Regions from separate parts of the Streptomyces sp. NBC_01142 genome, predicted to be linked through region 1. Evidence: riboswitches for the same ligand, from Rfam matches in the RefSeq annotation. Region 1 holds a riboswitch; the other holds the start of a gene.
What was found. A riboswitch is a leader RNA that binds a small molecule or an ion and turns the genes downstream of it on or off. The one in region 1 is predicted to bind cobalamin.
Positions count from the first base shown of each region.

Region 2: another riboswitch for cobalamin. It lies ahead of OG883_RS26705 (ABC transporter substrate-binding protein); the one in region 1 lies ahead of OG883_RS05035 (ribonucleoside-diphosphate reductase subunit alpha).

Region 1 covers NZ_JAPEOR010000001.1:1,051,411-1,059,118, reverse strand. The annotation lists gene OG883_RS05060 (GntR family transcriptional regulator) at 1-78, shown strand, start outside; gene OG883_RS05055 (hypothetical protein) at 112-258, opposite strand; partial or broken gene OG883_RS05050 (YbdD/YjiX family protein) at 439-630, shown strand; gene OG883_RS05045 (DUF3311 domain-containing protein) at 766-1,056, shown strand; gene mctP (monocarboxylate uptake permease MctP) at 1,053-2,678, shown strand; cobalamin riboswitch at 2,967-3,100, shown strand; gene OG883_RS05035 (ribonucleoside-diphosphate reductase subunit alpha) at 3,246-5,645, shown strand; gene OG883_RS05030 (ribonucleotide-diphosphate reductase subunit beta) at 5,645-6,658, shown strand; gene OG883_RS05025 (DUF2809 domain-containing protein) at 6,799-7,203, shown strand; gene OG883_RS05020 (helix-turn-helix domain-containing protein) at 7,393-7,708, shown strand, end outside.
Region 2 covers NZ_JAPEOR010000002.1:2,027,393-2,035,100, forward strand. The annotation lists gene OG883_RS26685 (PLP-dependent cysteine synthase family protein) at 1-27, opposite strand, end outside; gene OG883_RS26690 (MoaD/ThiS family protein) at 27-305, opposite strand; gene OG883_RS46840 (putative leader peptide) at 408-524, opposite strand; gene OG883_RS26695 (ABC transporter ATP-binding protein) at 603-1,457, opposite strand; gene OG883_RS26700 (iron ABC transporter permease) at 1,454-2,494, opposite strand; gene OG883_RS26705 (ABC transporter substrate-binding protein) at 2,503-3,477, opposite strand; cobalamin riboswitch at 3,517-3,646, opposite strand; gene OG883_RS26710 (M67 family metallopeptidase) at 3,632-4,054, opposite strand; gene OG883_RS26715 (amino acid permease) at 4,137-5,567, opposite strand; gene OG883_RS26720 (DUF2017 domain-containing protein) at 5,969-6,562, opposite strand; gene clpS (ATP-dependent Clp protease adapter ClpS) at 6,562-6,876, opposite strand; gene OG883_RS26730 (nicotinate phosphoribosyltransferase) at 6,957-7,708, shown strand, end outside.

The sequences.
Region 1 (7,708 bases):
CCGGTGGAGTGGGTGCGCTCGGTGTACCGGGGCGACCGGTACAAGTTCGTGGCCAATCTGAAGAGGCCGGTGGACTAGGAGTCCGATGGTGCGGCCCCGGGCGCGCTGCTCTCAGCCGACCAGCACCTCGGCCGCGGCAGTGCGCGAGACCCGGGTCGCACCATGCGTGACCGGATGTACGTCGCCGAGCGCGGCCCGCCCGGCGACGGCACGGCCGAACGGCCGGTCCGACCGGCGGCCGCACTTGGTGCAGGCCAATTCCGATATTGGCGTAGACCAACCAGAAGTGTCAAGGAGAATGAACCACCCATAGGCCCGAACTCGACTCCGCGAAAGGGCTGTTGAGGAAGCCTTACTCCTTGATTGCCGCACCCGAACGAGCCAGGGAATCTCCCGGAGACCGCGTAACTCGAAGAAGCCCCTTACGCGGAGTCGAAGTTGGACTGCGACGGCGCCATTGGTGCGGTCCGGCGGTACGTACGGGAATTGCTGGATGATTCGGCGTACGAGCGGTATGTCGCGCATGAGAGGTCCCACGTTCCGGCCGCGTCCGCGCCGTCCCGACGGGAATTCGAGCGGATGCGGACGGACCGACAGGAGTCGGACCCGTGTGCGGGGTTCCGCTGCTGCCGAAGTGTCACCGCACGCGACGCGACCAGAAGTCGTTGCCGTACCGATATACGGACGGGGGGTGACGCTGCGCGCACCCTCGCCTAGATTTCCTGCGCATTACACAGATGATGGGCGAGGAGACGGAGCCGCCGTATGTCAGCAGTGCCTGAGGCGCCACAAGCGCCGGAAGAGCCTGAAGCGCCGGAAGTGAAACAACCACTGATCACGCCGGTGCGTGTGGTCGTCGCCCTCTGTCTCTTCGCGCCGTTCGTGGCGATGCTCTGGGTCGGCTCGTACGCGAAGGTCGAGCCGATGTTTATCGGCATTCCGTTCTTCTACTGGTACCAAATGCTCTGGGTCCTCATCTCGACCCTTTTGACGATGATCGCGTACAAGCTGTGGCAGCGTGACCAGCGCGCCCGCAAGGGGGGTGCGTCGCAGTGAAGGACGGCGTGAACGGCGTAGCACTCGCCGTCTTCATCTTCTTCTTCCTGGCCGTCACGGTCATGGGCTTCCTGGCCGCGCGCTGGCGCAGGGCCGAGAGCGAGAGCCTCGACGAATGGGGCCTGGGCGGCAGGTCGTTCGGCACCTGGGTCACCTGGTTCCTGCTCGGCGGCGACCTGTACACGGCGTACACCTTCGTCGCCGTCCCCGCGGCGATCTACGCGGCGGGCGCGGCGGGCTTCTTCGCCGTCCCGTACACCATTCTCGTCTACCCGCTGATCTTCACCTTCCTGCCGCGTCTGTGGTCGGTCTCGCACAAGCACGGGTACGTCACCACCTCCGACTTCGTGCGCGGGCGCTTCGGCTCGAAGGGGCTTTCGCTGGCGGTTGCCGTCACCGGCATCCTTGCGACCATGCCGTACATCGCGCTTCAGCTGGTCGGCATCCAGGCGGTGCTCGATGTGATGGGCGTCGGCGGCGGCGAGGACACCAACTGGTTCATCAAGGACCTGCCGCTGCTGATCGCCTTCGGCGTGCTGGCGGCGTACACCTACTCCTCCGGTCTGCGGGCACCGGCGCTGATCGCGTTCGTCAAGGACACGCTGATCTACATCGTCATCGCGGTGGCGATCATCTACATCCCCATCAAGCTGGGCGGCTTCGACGAGATCTTCGCCAAGGCCGGTGACGCCTACGCGCAGATCAACCCGGCGACGGACAAACCGCGGGGCGCGCTCGTACCCGGGGAGATGGGCCAGTGGGGTTACGCGACCCTGGCGCTGGGCTCGGCGCTCGCGCTCTTCATGTATCCGCACTCGATCACGGCGACGCTCTCTTCGCGCAGCCGTGACGTGATCCGCCGCAACACCACGATCCTGCCGCTGTACTCGCTGATGCTGGGTCTGCTGGCACTGCTCGGCTTCATGGCGATCGCGGCCGGCATCAAGGTGCAGAACGGTCAGCTGGCGATCCCTCAGCTCTTCGAGACCATGTTCCCGGACTGGTTCGCGGGTGTCGCCTTCGCGGCGATCGGGATCGGCGCGCTGGTGCCGGCGGCGATCATGTCGATCGCGGCCGCGAATCTGTTCACCCGGAACATCTACAAGGACTTCATCAAGCCCGATGCGACACCGGCGCAGGAGACCAAGGTCTCCAAGCTGGTCTCGCTGCTGGTGAAGGTGGGAGCGCTGGCCTTCGTCCTGACCATGGACAAGACGGTGGCGATCAACTTCCAGCTGCTCGGCGGCATCTGGATCCTCCAGACGCTGCCGGCGCTGGTGGGCGGCCTGTTCACCCGCTGGTTCCACCGCTGGGCGCTGCTGGCGGGCTGGGCGGTCGGCATGATCTACGGCACGGCGGCGGCGTACGGCGTGGCGAGCCCCACCCAGAAGCACTTCGGCGGCTCGTCCGCGGAGATTCCGGGTATCGGCGAGATCGGCTACATCGGCCTGACGGCGTTCGTGCTGAACATGCTGGTGACGGTGGTCATGACGTTTGTCCTGCGGGCGGCCAAGGCTCCGGAGGGCGTCGACGAGACGGACCCGTCGGACTACACGGCGGACGCGGGCGACCCCGGCGTCCGGACCGAGCTCCCCAAGGCAACGGCGGGCGCGGGTCACTGACCGCGGCCTCGACGCAAGGGCCGTCGCGCTTCCCGACAGGGGCGCGGCGGCCCTTGCGCGTTGGCCGACGCGAGGCCTTGCGCGTTGGCCGACCCGAGGGGCTGAAGCGTCAGCCCGTCCGGCGATCGGGGACACTCCCGAAGGCCGTACGGGGTCCGGAGCTTGCCCGGTTTCGGGAAGAGGCAGGCAGGGGAAGCCCACCGGCCCACACGCACCTCTCCGAGTCGCGCCCTCCTCCATACGCGGGCCACGACACAACATGTGGGGGGTGCGTCATCAAGCGGCCCCCACATGTATGCTCATGCTCGCTGTCGCCGCAGGGGAATCCGGTGCGAATCCGGAACTGTCCCGCAACGGTGTGAAGTGGTGCGCTTTGTCGTACCTGGTCAGTCCGAAGACCTGCCGACGGTGCATCCGGCTCGACCGAACCGGATGCCGAGACGTCCGGGCCTCGCGGTTGGGCCGGTGGATGCCGTGCGGTGTGCTGCCCTTCTGCGGGCACGTACACGCCCGTACGGCCTTCCCCCTCCCCCCGCCGGCCCAGAGCCGAGCGAGGGAGAGCACCACGTGACCATCGCGCCAGCCGATCCGGCTTCAGGCATTTCCGACCAGGTGGCGGACGGCCCCGGGACCGCGCTTCTGCGGACCCTGACCGACCTCACCGCGGATCTGCCCGACACCGACCCGGGCCGTGTCGCCGCCGCCGCACTGCGCGGCCGCAACGCCGCATCGGACGCTGCCGAGTTGCGAGGCCTCGCCACCGACGCGGCCGCGGGCCTGATCTCCGAGGACCCTGCCTACTCGCGGCTCGCAGCCCGCCTGCTGACCCGTCACATCGCGGACGAGGCAGCCGGGCAGGGCGCGGTGGCCTTCTCCGCCTCCGTCGCGGTCGGCCATCGCGAAGGCCTGATCGCCGACCGCACGGCCGAGTTCGTGGAGCTCCACTCCGCACACCTGGACGCTCTGATCGACCAGGCCGCCGACGACCGCTTCGGGTACTTCGGGCTGCGGACGCTCTACAGCCGCTACCTCCTGCGGCACCCCCTCACCCGCCAGGTGATCGAGACGCCGCAGCACTTCATGCTGCGCGTCGCCTGCGGACTGGCCGAGGACACCTCGGTACGCGCCCTGGACGAAGTCGCCTCGCTGTACGGGCTGATGAGCCGGCTCGACTACCTCCCCTCCTCCCCCACGCTCTTCAACTCCGGCACCCGCCACCCGCAGATGTCGTCCTGCTATCTGCTGGACTCTCCGCTGGACGAGCTCGACTCGATCTACGACCGCTACCACCAGGTCGCGCGCCTGTCCAAGCACGCCGGCGGCATCGGGCTCTCGTACTCCCGTATCCGTGCCCGCGGTTCGCTGATCCGCGGCACCAACGGCCACTCCAACGGCATCGTGCCGTTCCTGAAGACCCTTGACGCCTCGGTCGCCGCCGTGAACCAGGGCGGCCGGCGCAAGGGCGCCGCCGCGATCTACCTGGAGACCTGGCACGCGGACATCGAGGAGTTCCTCGAGCTGCGTGACAACACCGGTGAGGACGCGCGGCGTACGCACAACCTGAACCTCGCGCACTGGATCCCGGACGAGTTCATGCGCCGTGTCGAGGCCGACGCCGACTGGTCGCTGTTCTCCCCCGCCGAGGTGCCGGCCCTGGTCGACCTGTGGGGCGACGAGTTCGACGCCGCGTACCGCAAGGCGGAGGCCGAAGGGCTGGCGCGCAAGACCATCCCGGCCCGCGAGCTGTACGGCCGGATGATGCGCACGCTCGCCCAGACCGGCAACGGCTGGATGACCTTCAAGGACGCCTCCAACCGCACGGCCAACCAGACGGCCGAGCCCGGCAAGGTCGTCCACTCCTCGAACCTGTGCACCGAGATCCTGGAGGTGACGGACGACGGCGAGACGGCCGTCTGCAACCTCGGTTCGGTCAACCTGGGTTCGTTCGTGGTGGAGGGGCCCGACGGCGGGGATCTGGACTGGGCGCGGCTGGACGAAACCGTCCACACCGCCGTCACCTTCCTGGACCGGGTCGTCGACATCAACTTCTACCCGACCGAGCAGGCCGGGCGCTCCAACGCCCGCTGGCGGCCGGTGGGCCTGGGCGCGATGGGCCTCCAGGACGTCTTCTTCAAGCTCCGTCTCCCCTTCGACTCGCCCGAGGCGAAGGCGCTCTCCACGAAGATCGCCGAGCGGATCATGCTCGCGGCCTACGAGGCGTCCTGCGACCTCGCGGAGCGCAACGGCCCGCTGCCCGCGTGGTCCGAGACCCGCTCGGCGCGCGGCGTACTGCACCCCGACCACTACGACGTCGAGCGGAACTGGCCTGAGCGGTGGGACGCGCTGCGCGCCCGTATCGCGAAGACCGGCATGCGCAACTCGCTGCTGCTCGCCATCGCGCCGACCGCGACCATCGCGTCGATCGCCGGTGTCTACGAGTGCATCGAGCCGCAGGTCTCCAACCTCTTCAAGCGCGAGACGCTGAGCGGTGAATTCCTCCAGGTCAACGCCTACTTGGTGGAGGATCTGAAGAAGCTGGGCGTGTGGGACGCACAGTCGCGTGAGGCGCTGCGCGAGGCGAGCGGCTCGGTACAGGGCTTCAGCTGGATCCCGGAGGACGTCCGCGCGCTGTACCGCACGGCCTGGGAGATCCCGCAGCGCGGCCTGATCGACATGGCCGCGGCCCGTACGCCGTACCTGGACCAGAGCCAGTCCCTGAACCTCTTCCTGGAGACGCCGACCATCGGGAAGCTCAGCTCGATGTACGCGTACGCCTGGAAGCAGGGTCTGAAGACGACGTACTACCTGCGCTCGCGTCCGGCGACGCGCATCGCGCGTGCGGCCGGCGGCGGTGCTGCGGCCGCCGCAGCGCCCGCCCCCATCCCCCTGCAGCAGGCCTCCGCGCCCGACGCCGACGCGATCGCCTGCTCCCTTGAGAACCCTGAGTCCTGCGAGGCCTGCCAGTAATGAGCTCCACCGAAAAGAACCTTCTCGACCCGGGCTTCGAACTGACCCTGCGTCCGATGCGCTACCCGGACTTCTACGAGCGCTACCGCGACGCGATCAAGAACACCTGGACGGTGGAGGAGGTCGACCTCCACTCCGACGTGACCGACCTCTCCAAGCTCAGCCCCGGTGAGCAGCACATGATCGGGCGACTGGTAGCGTTCTTCGCGACGGGCGACTCGATCGTCTCCAACAACCTGGTGCTCACCCTCTACAAGCACATCAACTCCCCCGAGGCGCGGCTGTATCTCTCGCGCCAGCTGTTCGAGGAGGCCGTGCACGTCCAGTTCTACTTGACGCTGCTGGACACCTACCTCCCCGACCCGGACGACCGGGCGGCCGCCTTCGACGCGGTCGAGGAGATCCCATCGATCCGCGAGAAGGCCCAGTTCTGCTTCAAGTGGATGGACTCGGTCGAGAAGATCGACCGGCTGGAGACGAAGGCCGACCGCCGCCGCTTCCTGCTGAATCTGATCTGCTTCGCGGCCTGCATCGAGGGGCTGTTCTTCTACGGCGCCTTCGCGTACGTCTACTGGTTCCGCTCGCGCGGCCTGCTGCACGGCCTGGCCACCGGCACCAACTGGGTGTTCCGCGACGAGACCATGCACATGAACTTCGCCTTCGAGGTCGTGGACACGGTCCGCAAGGAGGAGCCGGAGCTCTTCGACGACGCGCTCCAGCAGCAGGTCACCGACATGCTGAAGGAGGCCGTCGAGGCGGAGCTGCAGTTCGGCCGCGACCTGTGCGGTGACGGCCTGCCGGGCATGAACACCGAGTCGATGCGCGAGTACCTCCAGTGCGTCGCCGACCAGCGGCTGACGCGGCTGGGCTTCGCTCCGGTGTACGGCTCGGAGAACCCGTTCTCCTTCATGGAGCTGCAGGGCGTCCAGGAGCTGACCAACTTCTTCGAGCGCCGCCCCTCCGCCTACCAGGTGGCGGTCGAGGGTTCGGTCGGCTTCGACGACGACTTCTAGACCTCCGGGATTCCGGAGAACCGGGGGAACGGGGAACCGGGGGAACGGGGAACCGGGGGAACGGGGAACCGGGGGAACGGGGGAACGGGGGAACGGGGGGCGCGCCACCGGGTGCGTACGGCCTGCATAGGGTGCCTGGCATGGGTGTTCTTGCGCGTACGCGCCTGGTGGCGTGTGCGGCTGCGGTACTGACCGTGGCCGCGGGGCTGGGAATCAGGGGTGCGGCGACGGGCGAGGCCGCCAAGTACGCGGGGGACGCGCTCTACACCGTGCTCGTCCACACCCTGGTGGTGCTGATCGCTCCCCGGGTGAAGCCTCTGGCGGCCGCCGCGACAGCTCTGGCGTTCAGTTGCGCCGTCGAGCTGCTTCAGCTCACGCAGTTCCCGGCCGAACTGGCCGCGCGGAACCCGCTCGCCCGGCTCGTGCTGGGCTCCACCTTCAATGCGCCCGACCTGCTCTGGTATGCGGTGGGCGCAGTCTGCGCCGGGCTGGTCCACTCCTTCGTGTCCGCCCGCGTTCCCGTCGCGGGGCGGCGCGCCGCCTGACGCAGCTGGCGGTCGATGGCCCGGTCTCTGGCGTGCCCGACCAGCGACGGAAGGACGACAAGCCCGAAAAGGGCCAGTACGAAGAGGTACTCCAGGAATGTGTTCATGCACTCCACTGTCGCCCTCGCGGGCCAGGAAAGTCAGTGGCAGGACTGTCATCAACCATCGAATTACTGCCACACTGGTTGCATGCTGAAAAACGTGGCTGCCGTCCTGCTGGACGGAGTGCACCCCTTCGAGCTCGGCGTCGTCTGCGAGGTGTTCGGCCTCGACCGCGGGGACGTCGGACTGCCTGTCTACGACTTCACGGCCGTCTCCGTCGACGGCCCCACCCTGCGCACGCACGCCGGGTTCACCATCAGCACCCCGTACGGACTCGAACAGCTCGCGCAGGCCGACCTCATCACCATCCCCACCGGCGGTCTGCACGAGAGCCGTGAGTACCCGGAGGAGCTGCTGACCGCCCTGCGCGACGCCGTGGACCGCGGCGCCCGGGTGCTCAGCG
Region 2 (7,708 bases), on a different contig from region 1:
CGCCGCCAGCGGGGAGTCGTACCGCATCAGACCATGCCGCCGGCCACTGCCGGGAGGATCGTGACGCTGTCGCCGTCGGTCAGCTTGGTGGAGATGCCGTCCAGGAATCGGACGTCCTCGTCGTTGAGGTAGACGTTCACGAAGCGGCGCAGCTGGCCGCCGTCGACGATGCGCTCCCGGATGCCGGTGTGGCGGGACTCGAGGTCGGCGAAGAGATCAGCGAGGGTGTCACCGCTGCCCTCGACGGCCTTGGCGCCGTCGGTGTAGGTGCGGAGGATGGTCGGGATGCGGACCTCGATGGCCATGGCATGGGCTCCTGTCGGGCGTGTGGCGGGGGCATGAGGGGCGCGCGGCTCTGGGACCCCCGCGCGAGGGGTGGTGCGGTGGTGCGCTCGGGCCGTCCGTGGTCAGAACGCGGCGGGGCACGTACACATGGCGCTGGCGAGGCGGCACAGGTCGACGTGCAGCCGCGCCACGAGCAGCACAGTGCTCGGCGTCTTGTCGCTCACGTCGTGGAAAACCATGCGGTCATCGTATCGATTCCCGGTCCGTGTTCCGGAATGTGATCCCGCATGGTGGACATCTCATGCTCACCAGCTGGACTACGGGAGATAGGTGATCGAGGGGCAGCCCGTCGTCGGATGCGTGGTGACCTCGGCGTTGACCTCGTAGACGGCCGACAGCAGCTCCGGCGTGAGGACGTCTGCGGGAGTGCCCGAGGCGACGATCCGGCCGGCCCGCAGCACATACAGACGGTCGCAGTAGTACGCCGCGAGGTTCAGATCGTGCAGCGCCAGCAGACTCGTCGTGCCCAGGGTGCGGATCAGGGTGAGGATCTCGAGCTGGTAGCGGATGTCGAGATGGTTCGTCGGCTCGTCGAGGACGACGAGGGCGGGGTCCTGCACCAACGCCCGTGCCACCAGGGCCCGTTGCCGCTCCCCGCCGGAGAGTGAGCGGAAAGCGCGGTCGGCCACGGCGGGCTCGATGCCGACCCGGGCGAGGGCTTTGCTCACCAGATCCGCGTCCGTCGCCGTGTCAGCCTCCCAGAAGCGTTTGTGCGGGGAGCGGCCCATGGCGACGACCTCGCGGACGGTCAGCTCGAACTCCGCCTGCCCTTCCTGCGGGACGGTCGCGATACGCCGGGCGCGGGCCTTGGGGCCCATGGTGTGGAGATCGTCACCGTCGAGGAGGGCGCGGCCGCGGGTGGGGCGCAAGGTGCCGTACACGCAGCGCAGCAGTGTCGTTTTGCCGCTGCCGTTGGGACCGACCAGGCCCACCGTCTCGCCGGGGGCCGCCGTCAGGTCGGCGGAGTCGACGAGGGTGCGACCGTCGATCCCGTACGACAGGCCTTCGACACTCAGGGCGGCGGTCGGCCCGGCGGCCGCCTCGGCCGAGAGCCCGGCGGAGAGCCCGGCGGAGAGCCCGGCGGTCGTGCGAGCAGTCGTACGGGAGGTCATACGAGGGATCCTTCCGGGCGGCGGCGCATCAGCCACAGGAACAGCGGGCCGCCGGTCAGCGCGGTGAGCACGCCGACCGGGATGTCCTGCGGGGCCGCGACCGTACGGGCGGCGAGGTCGGCCACCACCAGGGCCACCGCCCCGCCGAGCGCGGCCACGGGCAGCAGCGTGCGATGACCGGCCCCGACCGCCATCCGGGCCGCGTGCGGCACCATGAGCCCGACGAAGCCGACGGCCCCGCTCACCGCCACCATCACCGCGGTGAGCAGCGAGGCGAGGACGAAGACGGCGGCGCGGAAGCGTGAGGTGTCCAGGCCGAGGACCGTCGCGCCCTCCTCCCCCACCAGCAGCAGATCCAGCGGCCTGGCGAGCGCGGTGAGCAGGGTGATGCCGACGGCGAGTACGGCGGCGGGCACCAGCAGGCTTTCCCAGCGGGCGCTGCCGAGTCCGCCGAGCGTCCAGAACATCGCCTCCTGGAAGTGCTCAGGGCGGCCGGAGACGACCAGTACGAGGGTGGTGAGCGCGGAGAGGATGTACGAGACGGCGACCCCGGCCAGCACGAGCCGGCCGCCGGTGATCGTGCCGCCGGTGCGGGACAGGGTGTAGACGAGCACCATCGCAAGGAGCGCGCCGACGAACGCCGCGGCCGGCATGGCGACCGTGGTGGTGATCCCGCCGCCGATGCCGAGGACGAGCACCAGCACCGCACCGACCGAGGCCCCCGACGAGATGCCGAGCAGGAAGGGGTCGGCGAGCCGGTTGCGTACGAGCGCCTGGAGGACCGTGCCGACGACGGCGAGCCCGGCGCCGACGACCGCGCCGAGCAGCACGCGCGGCAGCCGTACGTCCAGCACGATCGTGCGGAAGGGGCTCGGGTCCGCGCCGCCGGTGAGGATGGTGAGGACGTCGGCGGGCGGGATGCGTACGGATCCGAGTGCGAGACCGGCGACGACGGCGGCGGCGAGAGCGAGAGCCAGCCCGCCCAGGACAAGGGTGTAGCGGAGCCGCCCGCGTGCGGGCGGGGTCGCGCGGCCCACGGCGGGCGCTACTTCTTCAGCTCGGGGTGGATCTGCTGCGCCAGCTTTGCGATGGCGGCCGGGGCCCGTACCCCCAGCACCGCGTCGGACAGCGGCAGCACCGCGAAGCGCTTGTTCTTGATCGCGGGTACGTCCTTGAGCACCGGGTCGTCCAGCAGCCGCTGCTTCTTCTGCTCGACGGTGGTGGAGCCGTAGTCGTAGATGACGATGGTCTCGGGCTTGCGGGCGACGACCTGCTCCCAGGTGGCGTCGCCGAACGACTTGTCGATGTCGGCGAAGACGTTGCGGCCCCCGGCGCGGTTGATCATCTCGTTGCCGATGCCCTTGCCGCCCGCGGTGAAGGCGGTCTTGTCGCCGCTGTCGTAGACGAAGACGGAGACCGGCTTGACGTCCTTGAGCTCGGTGGCGGTGGCCGCGACGGTCCCACGGGCCGCGGCGATCCACTTCCCGGCGCGGTCGGGAACGCCGAAGGTGCGGCCGGCCTCCGCGACCTCCTGGTAGACGTCGTCCATGGAGGTGCTGCCGTTGGCGCAGTTCTCCAGGTTGAGGCGGGTGTTGATGCCGGCGGCCTTGAGGTCGTCGCGGCTGCGGCCGTCCTTGGCGTCGAAGGCGCTGGCGTAACCGCCGTAGACGAAGTCGGGGTTGGCGGCCAGGAGCTTCTCCTTGGCGGGGTACTCCTTGGCGAGCACGGGGACGCTCTTGTACGCCTTCTCGTAGCGCGGCAGCACACGGTCGTCGAGATAGGCCGTGCCGACCAGGGACTTCGCCAGGCCCAGTTCGAGCATGACCTCGGTGACGTGCTGGTTCATGGTGACGACCCGCTCGGGCGGGGCCTGGTAGGTCGTCTTCACCCCACAGTTGGAGACGGTGTACGGGAAGCCGGGCGCGGCCTTCGCGTCGGGCTTCGCCTCCGTGGTGGTGCCGCCGCAGGCGGCGAGCGGGAAGAGTGTGACGGCTATGAGCGCAGCATGACGCCTGGACATGGCGTGGCCTCCTCCGGGGATTTCCGCGTCCCCTGGGTGGTGGAAGAAAAGGCGGCAGGCCAGTTCCTGGCTTCCGGGCAGCGCCCGGTCACAGTGGCGGGACCGTGCCGGATTCACACCGGCTTCCTGGGTCCTGCCGCCTCAAAGGTCGTGCTCAGTATGCCTCTACGACCTTGACCTCTTCCTCGGTGACTTCGCCGTCCACGATGCGGAACGAGCGGAACTGGAAGGGGCCCGCGTCATCGGTGTCGGCGGTGGAGACCAGGACGTAGTGGGCGCCCGGCTCGTTGGCGTAGCTGATGTCCGTACGGGACGGGTACGCCTCGGTCGCGGTGTGCGAGTGGTAGATGATCACCGGCTCTTCGTCGCGGTCGTCCAGCTCGCGGTAGAGCTTCAGCAGGTCCGTGGAGTCGAACTCGTAGAACGTGGGTGAGCGGGCCGCGTTCAGCATGGGGATGAAGCGTTCGGGCCGGCCGCTGCCCTCGGGGCCCGCGACCATGCCGCAGGCCTCGTCGGGGTGGTCGGCGCGGGAGTGCGCGACGATCTGGTCGAACAGGGCCTGGGTGAGGGTCAGCATGGGGATCAGGATAAACAGAAGGGCCGGCCCGTACCGAGGAGTGGTACGGACCGGCCCGAATGCTGGACGGGACGCTTACGCGTCAGCGCTTGGCGAAAGCCGCGCCCTGCGGGTTGCGCTTCTTCAGGACCAGGTACGACACGGCGAGGAGCAGGCCCCACAGCGGCGCGCAGTACAGCGAGATCCGCGCGTCCTTGTCGATGCCCATCATCACGATGACCATGCCGATGAAGAGCAGTGCGAACCAGCTGGTGTACGGGGCGCCGGGCGCCTTGAAGGTCGACTGCGGCAGCTCACCGCGGTCCGCCTTGGCCCGGTAGCGGATCTGGCTGACCAGGATCATGATCCAGGCCCACATGCCGGAGATGGTCGCGAAGGAGACGACGTAGTTGAACGCCTCGCCCGGAGCCTTGTAGTTGATCCAGACGCCGACCAGCATCAGCGCGGCGGAGAAGGTCGTGCCGATCAGCGGCAGGCCGTTCTTCGTCAGCTTGGTGAAGGCCCTCGGGCCCTGCCCGTTGAGCGCCAGGTCACGCAGCATGCGGCCGGTGGAGTACATACCGGAGTTGCAGGAGGAGAGTGCGGCCGTCAGCACGACGAAGTTGACGATCGCGGCGCCGATGCCGAGGCCCATCTTCTCGAAGGCGGCGACGAACGGCGAGATGCCCGGCTGGAAGTGGGTCCAGGGCACCACCGACAGGATCATGATCAGCGCGCCGACGTAGAAGACGGCGATACGCCACGGAACGGTGTTGATGGCCTTGGGGAGGGTCTTCTCCGGGTCCTTGGACTCGCCGGCGGTGACGCCGACCAGCTCGACCGCGAGGAAGGCGAACATCACGAGCTGCAGGGTCATCAGCGTGCCGCCGATGCCCTTGGGGAAGAAGCCGCCGTCGGCCCACAGGTGGGTGACGGACGCGGTGTCACCGGCGTCGGAGAAGCCGATCGTGAGCACACCGGCGCAGATCAGGATCATGCCGATGATGGCCGTCACCTTGACCATCGAGAACCAGAACTCCAGCTCACCGAAGAGCTTCACGGAGATGAGGTTCGCGCCGTACAGGATGATGGTGAAGACCAGCGCGGAGAGCCATTGCGGAATGTCCCACCAGTACGTCATGTACGTGGCGGCCGCGGTGACTTCGGTGATGCCGGTGACGACCCAGAAGAGCCAGTACGTCCAGCCGGTGACGAAGCCCGCGAAGGGACCGACGAACTCACGCGCGTACTCGGCGAAGGATCCCGAGACGGGGCGGTACATGAGCAGCTCGCCCAGGGCCCGCATGATGAAGAAGATGACCAGGCCCGCAATGGCGTAGGCCAGGATGAGGCTGGGGCCGGCCTTGGAGATGCCCTTGCCCGCGCCGAGGAAGAGGCCGGTGCCGATGGCGCCGCCGATCGCGATCATCTGGATCTGACGAGCACCCAGTCCGCGCTGGTAACCCTCGTCCGCGCCTGCCGCGGACCCCGCGGCCTCATTGCCGTCGTGCTTGTCGACCTGCAGTGAGGTCATGGTGATGCGCCCTTTCTCCATGCCGATCCGCGTCCGCTGCATCTGCCGCGCGACTGCGGACCAGGTCCTGATCCCCCCGGATGTGAATGGAGTGCTACCGGCGGTCTGCCGGCCCAAGCGCCCCCAGGAACATGGGTGGCGTCCCCGGCGGTCGTGAAGATTTATCACGGCCGTCACATGATCCACGGGGGGCGATGTGGCGTACGCCACAGAAAGAAGCGGACAAAGGGCTCTCGGCATCGCAAACCATGCCGTTGTGGTGACGGGATCGTTATCCGGATTTGAGTGTCCGTTGAGCGAACACTTCAGGACACCGGGACGTCGGTCTCAGGACATCTCCGGGAGGCCTCTCGGGAGACGTCCCGGGACGTCTCTGACGACTCCGACATCTCTGACGTCTCTCAGGACATCAGGGTCTCGACGAGCGTCTCCTGGAGCGCACCGAGCCAGAGGTAGGCCATCACCATCGGTTTGCGCGGGTCCGAGTCCGGCAGCCGGTAGAGATCGCCGCTCTCGTCCTCGTCGCTGACCTCGAGGCGGGTACCGATGGTCAGCCGCAGGTCGTTGAGCGCACCGAGCCAGTGCAGGCAGTCGTCGGCGGTCAGCTTGAGGACGGCACCGCCCTCGCCCGCGGCGGTCGTCGAGTCCAGGGTGCGGACGACCGCGAGCGCGTCATCCCGCTTGCGGGAGCGCAGGTCGGTTTCGGTGAAGCGCCTGAACTCCGCGGAGGCGGCGCGCAGTTCGTCGTCCTCCGCATCGGCGTCCGGGCCGCCGTACGCCTCCGGGAACAGCCGGGCCAGCGCCGGATCGGACGGCGGCTCGCTGGGGCCCTCGGTGAACAGCGCGGCGAGCGGGTCCTCGCCCTCGACCCGCTCGTCGCCGGGCCCGATCAGCTCGAGCAGCTGGACGGCGAGCGAGCGCAGGATGGAGATCTCGACGTCGTCGAGCGCGACGGCAGCGCCGCCGCCGGGGATCTGCTCGAAGTGCCCGGACATCAGTTGCGGTCCTGGGAGAGCGTCGCCCACAGTCCGTATCCGTGCATCGCCTGCACGTCACGCTCCATCTCCTCGCGGCTGCCGCTGGAGACGACGGCGCGCCCCTTGTGATGAACGTCGAGCATCAGCTTGTGCGCCTTGTCCTTGGAGTAGCCGAAGTAGGCCTGGAAGACATAGGTGACGTAGCTCATCAGATTGACCGGGTCGTTGTGGACGAGCGTCACCCAGGGCACATCCGGCTCGGGTACGGCAAAGGTCTCCTCGGCCGACTCGGGGCGTTCGATCTCTACGGGAGCAACACTCACCTGGTCCATGCTGCCACCCGGGAGGGCGCATCGCACAAACGACCCTCACATCTCGTCAGTCTGACGAGATGTGGAGTAGCATCCTCGCCATGAACACTGCGGACCTGGGCCTGCCGGTGGATGTTCCCTCGACAGCGCTCTTCACGGACCAGTACGAGCTCACGATGCTGCGGGCCGCCCTGCAGTCGGGCACCGCGGACCGGCGCTCCGTCTTCGAGGTCTTCACGCGCAGGCTGCCCGAGGGACGTCGTTACGGCGTCGTGGCGGGCACCGGCCGGGTGCTCGACGCCGTCGAGAACTTCCGCTTCGACGCCGGCGTACTGGCCTTTCTGCGCGAGCAGCAGATCGTCGACGAGCCGACGCTGCAGTGGCTCGCGTCGTACCGCTTCAACGGCGACATCTGGGGCTACCCCGAGGGCGAGGTGTACTTCCCGGGCTCGCCGATCCTGCGCGTCGAGGGTTCCTTCGCCGAGTGTGTGCTGCTCGAGACCGTGATCCTGTCGATCCTCAACCACGACTCGGCCATCGCCGCGGCGGCCTCGCGGATGTCGGCCGCGGCGGGCGGGCGCAGGCTGATCGAGATGGGCGCCCGGCGCACACACGAACTCGCCGCGGTCGCCTCCTCGCGCGCCGCGTACGTCGGCGGCTTCCACTCCACCTCGGACCTGGCCGCCGGATTCCGCTACGCCATCCCGACGGTGGGCACCAGCGCGCACGCCTTCACCCTGCTCCACGACAGCGAGCGCGACGCCTTCCAGGCGCAGGTGAACTCACTCGGACGAGGGACAACGCTGCTCGTCGACACCTATGACGTGGCCGAGGCCGTCCGCACCGCCGTGGA